2 regions of the Arthrobacter sp. AG1021 genome follow, and region 1 is predicted to be linked to the other one. Evidence: riboswitches for the same ligand, from Rfam matches in the RefSeq annotation. Region 1 holds a riboswitch; the other holds the start of a gene.

Region 1 (3,388 bases):
GTTGACCGGGGCCTGGGCGCCGGTGCGCAGCGGGGACTCGTTGGTGCCGTTGTACACGTCGTAGGTGCCCAGCACGTCGGCGATGAACAGGCCGTCGAACTTGCCCTTTTCCAGCACCTTGGCCAGGTGGGTCCAGTAGCCGATGGTCTTGTAGTCGGCGGCCTTGTCCTTCGGGTGGCGCCACAGGCCCGGGGACTGGTGGGCGACGCAGTTCATGTCGAAGGCGTTGAAGAGGATTTCCCGCTTCGCGTTGTGTGGCTGGTTCTCGCTCATGGATGTGCCCCTTGTTCGTGGTTGAGAAGTGGAAGTCTGGTGGGTGCGCGGCGCGGCGGCCGCTAGCTGGCGTGGTGCCCGGTGGGTGCGGCGAGGTCGCCGGTGACCGAGAGGCGCTGGGGTTGGACCCCGTTGATCTCGTAGTCCCCCACGATGCGCGCCTTGTAGATCGCTGGGTTGTGGGTGGCGATGGTGCGTGCGTTGCGCCAGTGCCGGTCCATGTTGCAGCTGCTGCGGGTGGACGAGGCGCCCAGTCCGTCGAAGAGCTTGCTGGTGGCGCTGATGACTAGCGGCTGCACGATGGTCTGCGCCCGGTTGGCGGCCAGCTCGCAGACCGCGAAGCGCTCCTCCGCGTTCAGCTGCGCGTCCTGCAGCGCGGCTTCGACCTCCAGCACCGCGCCGATGACCACCGAGTCCGCGGCGAAGACCTCCGCGGAGACCTCCCCCACCAGCTGCAGCACCTGCGGTTCGCGGTGCACCGGGACGCCGGTGCCGGTGGTGAAGCTGCGGGTGCGCGCCTGCACCGAGCTGCGCATGTCGTTCAGCGCCGCGCGGCCGATGCCTGCCTGCACCGCCATGAGCACCAGCTGGAAGATCGAGGCCTCGGGGTCGTTGGGATCCTCCGGCATGAAGCTGTCCACCGGCACCTGGTGGAACTCGGTGGTTCCGGTGCCGGTCAGCCCCTGGCCGAAGCCGTCCCAGTCGTCCAGGATCTTCACGCCGCTGTGCTGGGTAGAGACCACGGCGATCTGGCGTCCCGGGCGCTCCGGATGGGCCACCGCGACGGTGGTCCAGTCCGCGAAGATGGTGCCGGTGCAGTAGTACTTCTCGCCGTTGACCACCCAGCGGCCGTCGACCTGGCTGGCCTTGGTGTTCAGCGTGCCCAGCGCGTTGCCGCCGCTTTCGGTGTAGGCGTTGCCAACGATCTGCCCGGCCGCGATGCGGGCGAACCACTTAGCCTTCAGCTGCTCGTCCTGCAGGCGCAGCGCGTCCTCGACAAAGGCAATGTGCGCGCGCCAGAGCTGGCCGATATGGGAATCGGCCTCGGAAAGCTCGATGAGCAGGCGGAAGACGTCGCTGAGCCGGGCCCCGTGGCCGCCGTCGGCGACCGGCAGGCGCAGCGCCCCGAAGCGGTCGCGGTTCAGCAGGCCCACCTGCTCGAAGGGCAGGATGCGGTTGCGGTCGCGCTCCTTGGCGCCGGCGGCGATCTGGGCGAACACCGGACGGAAAATCGCTGCAAGGCGCTCGTAGTCTTCGTCGGCCCCCGGCCCCGGAGTCACCTTGAGCAGCTGGCGGGTCGGACGGTCTTCGGTGAACTCGTCAAGCTCCAGCGCATTGCCGGCGCCCGGGGTGCTCAGCGTGTTAAAGTCCACCTCAAAATCGTTTTGGGGTGCGCCAAAAGACATAAAAAGTCCTCGATTCTTTCCATCGATCCTGGCGGTAGCACCGTCCCTGTCATGGGTGGTTGCTGCGGCGTCGTGGAGCCAGATCTCTCAGCCGCTCTGGATGGGTCGTAATCATTTGTAGCCGTAACAATCGGGCGGCTCCAAGCCCCGAAGTCATATTTCGTCGCTGAAAACGCACGGGTTGCAGGGACTCGCGAGTGCCGATTGCCGCGAACCGCCGAAGATGACCCAAGGAGGAGGGGCAAAGATCGATCAAACCAACGCTCAATGAAATAAATAACGAAATATCCCACAGATTACGCGCTTACATCGAATATTTTTCATGTTACGCAGGATTTGCAATGGAATCGTTCGAATGCGTGTAATGGATGCGTAACCATCCCGAGCGGCCGAGAGATCTGGCTCTACGACGCCGCAGCAACCACCGTTGAATTCCCGGAATTCACGGCCGGTGCTACCGCCAGGACCGATGGAGATGATCATGGCTACTGCCTTTGCCCTGCCTCAGACCGAGGTTGCAACCAGCGCATCCAGCGCGCTGTCCGTGGACTTCCACAATGTCTCGCGCACCTTCACCACCAAGAAGGAGCAGCGCACCGTCCTCGCAGACGTCAACCTCCACATCGAAGCAGGACAGGTTGTGGCGATCCTCGGAGCCAGCGGCTGCGGCAAGTCGACGCTGCTTCGCTCGGTGTCCGGCTTGGACCACCCCACGGGCGGCGCAGTCTTCACCGGCACCCGGGAAGTCAACGACATCAACGAGCTGTGCGCGGTGGCCTTCCAGGAGCCACGGCTGCTGCCATGGCGTTCGGTGCGCGAGAACATCGCACTCGGACTGGCTCCGGGGACCAGCAAGCCGGCCGGCATTGAACTCATCAACCAGCTGCTGGAGCTGACCGGGTTGACCCACGCGGCCGATCTGCGGCCACGCGAAATTTCCGGCGGCATGGCACAGCGCGTATCGCTCGCCCGAGCACTGGCCCGCCGCCCCGGCGTGCTGCTGCTCGATGAACCATTCGGCGCACTGGATGCACTGACCCGCCTGAAAATGCAGGACCTGCTCCTGTCCATCCATGCGTCGTTCCCGACCACCGTCCTGGTGGTGACCCACGACGTCGACGAGGCGCTGACCCTGGCAGATCGGGTGATCGTCCTGGGGCGTGCCAATGGCCAGCAATCAGCGACGGTCATCGAGGACCTCCGGCTGTCCGCGGCGCACCCGCGCAGCCACAGCGACGCACTGTTCGTCACCAACCGCGCCCACCTGCTGGGACTGCTGGGCGTCGACACCGCAAACCACTAATACCGGCTTCGCCACCGGCATCTCGACTTTCTTCTACGGCTGCATCCACGCAGCCGCTGCACTCGCACGCACAAATCAAGGAATTTCCATGCTCGCAAACCGTGTCACCCGTCGTACCGCACTGTCCATCACCGCCCTGACCGTCGGTGCCGTGGCCCTCTCCGGCTGTGCCGGAGAGAACGCCTCGGCAGCCGGCGACGGCAAAACCCTGTCCATCGACTACGCCACCTACAACCCGCTGAGCCTGGTGCTCAAGGAAAAGGGTTGGCTGGATGCGGCAGCCAAGGAACAGGGTGTCACCGTCGAGTGGATCCAATCCGCCGGATCGAACAAGGCAAATGAAGCGCTGCGCGCCGACGCTGTGCAGGTCGGTTCCACCGCTGGCTCCGCCGCACTGCTGGCCCGC
Region 2 (3,388 bases), on a different contig from region 1:
ACTGCCAGGACGATCATGGTGAGGGCGGCCAATAGGCTCCCGGTCAGCGACCGGTCTTCCATGGTGATGCCCTGCTGCACCAGGTCCCCGAGGACGACGAACAGAATCAACTCGAACGAGCTCAGCTCGCCCAGGGTTGAACGGCCCGCGGCGCGGGTCACCAGCCACAGGACCACGAAGGCGATGGCGGCGCGAATGACAATTTCCATTAGGGAACCCTCCAAGTGGTGAACGGTACGTTGACGGTGGAATCGCCGATTTCGACCTCGAGCTTCCCGTCGGTGCGCAAATCCCACTGGTCAGAGGCCCGGCCGGTGATGCGAACCAGCATTCGCGTGGCCCCGGGCTGGGTAGCAACCTCGAATTCCACCGCACCGGTCGCGTCGGAACTTTGCGATTCCGGGTCCGGGAAGACCGCGAAGTCCTCGAAGAACAACAGGTAGTCCTCGGTAAGGCGCACCTTATAGGTATCGGGCAGCGGTTCGTCGGAACTGACAAGTATTTCCAGCTCGACCTCATTGCCTGCCCGCGCCACCAACGGGTGGCGCACGTGGACTTGCACACCATCCTCGGACCGGTCGGTGCTGGACTCCACATCGAACGCTCCAAGCGCCGCGGCCGCTACGATGGCTGCGACGATGAGGATGCTGATCCGGCTCACGATGCGTCGCGTGCGGTGAGCAGTCTCGTCAATGACATCGTCCAACGTTGAATCAGAGACCTTGGCGTTGTGAATATTAGTCATCAAAACTCCTTGTGCCCATATTTGCCGAGATTAGCCGCGGCCGGTGCCGCTCTCCACGGAAGACCGATGTTCACAGCAGTTATCCAGTACGCCGCAACCGTCCGTTGTTTCTGGCAGTCTGCGCAGGTCCATTGAACTTCGCCCCCTCGGGTGGAAAGGTTGCCGGAGAAAGGAGAAACGCATGCCTGCACAGGACGTAATTGCCCAAGACCAGCTCAACGAATACCTCCAGGGGATGCCGCAGTGGCGGGAGATCCCCGGAGCCATTGCCGCGGTCTTCGAGACCAAGACCTCCGCGGCCGCGATCGAGCTTTTCAGCGATATCGCAAGCGCCGCAGAGATGGACAACCACCACCCCGACGTGGACTGGCGCTACAACCGCGTGTTCGTGACAACCACCTCCCATGACGCCGGCGGCCAGGTCACCACCCGCGACATTGCGCTGGCCAGCAAGATCTCCGAGCGGGCCGCGGCCCTCGGGGCCAAACCCCGCGTCGACCTGATCCGCGCAGTGGAGATTGCCATCGACACCGACAAGCCCCAGGAAATCGCGGAGCAATGGGCCGCCGGGCTTGGGTACAAGTCGTTGGACGACGGCAGCATCGCCGATCCCCACGGTCGCGGCCCGGCGATCTGGTTCCAGAAAACCGACACTCCCAATACGAACCGGCTGCACCTGGACGTGTGGGTTCCGTATTCGGAAAGCGGTCCGGTGCTCACGAAGCTGGAAGAAGTTGGCGCCCACTCCGACGCCGATGCCGCGCCGTCCTTCACCGTCATCACCGACGCCCAGGGCAATCGCTTCTGCATCTGCACCGAGGCCGACCGCTAGCACCGAGCGAACTGCAGTCAAAGGTGGACTTGTCCACCAGAATCGATGGCTGATCCGGTGTCCGTACCTGCGAAGGCATGGGCACCGGATCTGCTGTATCCTGCGCTGCGCCCATACTGTCGGTAGCTGCGGGTTAGGCTGGATTCCAAGTTCAAGAGCTGCGACGCAAAGTACCTGGCTGGTCGCACGGCAACCCTCCTCATCGAGCGGGGTGCCCCAGGGGAAGAACCGACCCGGACAAAAATCCCGGGTAAGTCGGTGGGCCAGTCCGGCACAATAGGTGCCCGGCCGGCTCCCTGAGCAGGAGCGAACAAAGATGCAAAACCAAGAATTCTCGATTGACCATCCAGAAGGCACCCTGCAGGAACGGCTGTGGAACAGCGTGGTCATGGACTACCCATTTTTCGGAGGACGTCCGGTCGAGCAGTCGGCTTACCGGCAGGCAACCCGCAGCGGGGAATTCGCCAGCGGCAAGCTCAGCGAGACGCCGGAACACCTGCAGAACTACATCCTCCGCTGGATCGCCGCAGGCTTCACACCTGAACTGTATTGGGCCGTCAGTTCGGGAATCAGGGAAGCAGCAGCGCACGCACGTCGGCGTTGCAAGAGTCCGGAGGACCTGCTTCGCCTCGAAGATCGGATGAGACGGCTGGGCATCTTGGCGCCTAACCCGAGGGCAGGGCAACTCTACAAGGAACTGCAACGCGATGAGCGGGGTGGGGCGGTTCTGGTTGACCGCTGCTACCCGGCGCATGTTGTGCAGCTGGAACCGGAGGAATGGGCGGAGTTTCCGCAACGGTTGCTCTTCGGCCGGCCATCTGCCGCGCTTCAGCAGTTTATTTACGGTGACCCGCTCCATCAAGGGATCACCAACTGAATCGCCCCACGGCAGGAACGCCTTCAGGCGGCAACGATGCGGTGCGCTGGCGCAGCAGGGGGATATTCCTCCCCGGCAAGGAGGAAGGCGCAGCCTACAACCCCCCTGCTGCCGCCGACCTGTTCAGCTTCCGGATCTTGTTCAAATCCGCTGGGCGCTTCGTAGCTTCCCGCCATCCCGGGGAACCATCCGAAGGATGCGTCTTCGCTGAATTCTTCCGCCTCGTCAAGATCCGGGTCGCTGGTTCCCCCGAGGAAGTTTCGCGTGAGAGTGGCCGCATCGCCCATAAGCTCCGGGGCGGCTTCGAGCAGATGGGCGTCACCCGGAGCCTGGCCCGCGACTGCGGCGTTGAGGATGGATCGGCGAACCAATTCCCTGGTGAACGAGGCAGTCGTTCCATCGACCAGGTGCGCAAGCTGTTGCACGGTGTCGGAGCTGGGCTTCAGCTTGGCTGCATATAGTTCGAGCAGGGCAATACGTCCTTCGAGATCCGGGCGTGGAATCTCCACTGCAAGATCGATGCGCCCGGGGCGCTGCACCAAGGCGCGCTCCAGGGAATCCACGCGGTTCGTGGTCAGCAGGAAGGTGACGTCCGCGTCCGGTTCCAGGCCGTCCATGGTGTCGAGGACTTCGAAAAGCAGCGGCTGGGGGCCGTGGCTGAAGCTGCGGTCTTCGGCGATCAGGTCACAATCTTCCAGCACGACGATCGATGGCTGCAGCGCCCGCGCCATCGCGGCGGCTTGGTAGATGTAGGCCAACGAATCGCCGTTGAGCAGGATAACAGTGTGGTCTTCAGCCGCCGAGGCCAGATACCTGACGGTGTGGGTTTTCCCGGTGCCCGGCGAGCCGTAGAGCAGGACACCGCGTTTGAGATGCGCATCGAGCGCAGTTAGAACATCGCGGTGGGTTCCGACGCCGAGGACTTGTTCCTCAA

Evidence for each region. Region 1 has a riboswitch for S-adenosylmethionine ahead of DFO58_RS14760 (ABC transporter ATP-binding protein). Riboswitches for the same ligand answer to the same signal wherever they lie in the genome.
Region 2: it holds a riboswitch for S-adenosylmethionine, as region 1 does, so the genes downstream of both, DFO58_RS12900 (hypothetical protein) here and DFO58_RS14760 (ABC transporter ATP-binding protein) in region 1, are expected to answer to the same signal.

The regions. Positions count from the first base shown of each region.
Region 1 covers NZ_RBLB01000010.1:254,737-258,124, forward strand. Annotated here, with positions in the region: gene DFO58_RS14750 (LLM class flavin-dependent oxidoreductase) at 1-273, opposite strand, end outside; gene DFO58_RS14755 (acyl-CoA dehydrogenase family protein) at 336-1,646, opposite strand; SAM riboswitch class I at 1,696-1,786, opposite strand; SAM riboswitch class I at 2,053-2,155, shown strand; gene DFO58_RS14760 (ABC transporter ATP-binding protein) at 2,161-2,982, shown strand; gene DFO58_RS14765 (aliphatic sulfonate ABC transporter substrate-binding protein) at 3,071-3,388, shown strand, end outside.
Region 2 covers NZ_RBLB01000009.1:373,794-377,181, reverse strand. Annotated here, with positions in the region: gene DFO58_RS12915 (YetF domain-containing protein) at 1-209, opposite strand, end outside; gene DFO58_RS12910 (hypothetical protein) at 209-745, opposite strand; gene DFO58_RS12905 (4a-hydroxytetrahydrobiopterin dehydratase) at 927-1,577, shown strand; SAM riboswitch class IV at 1,727-1,840, shown strand; gene DFO58_RS12900 (hypothetical protein) at 1,894-2,454, shown strand; gene DFO58_RS12895 (ATP-binding protein) at 2,478-3,388, opposite strand, start outside.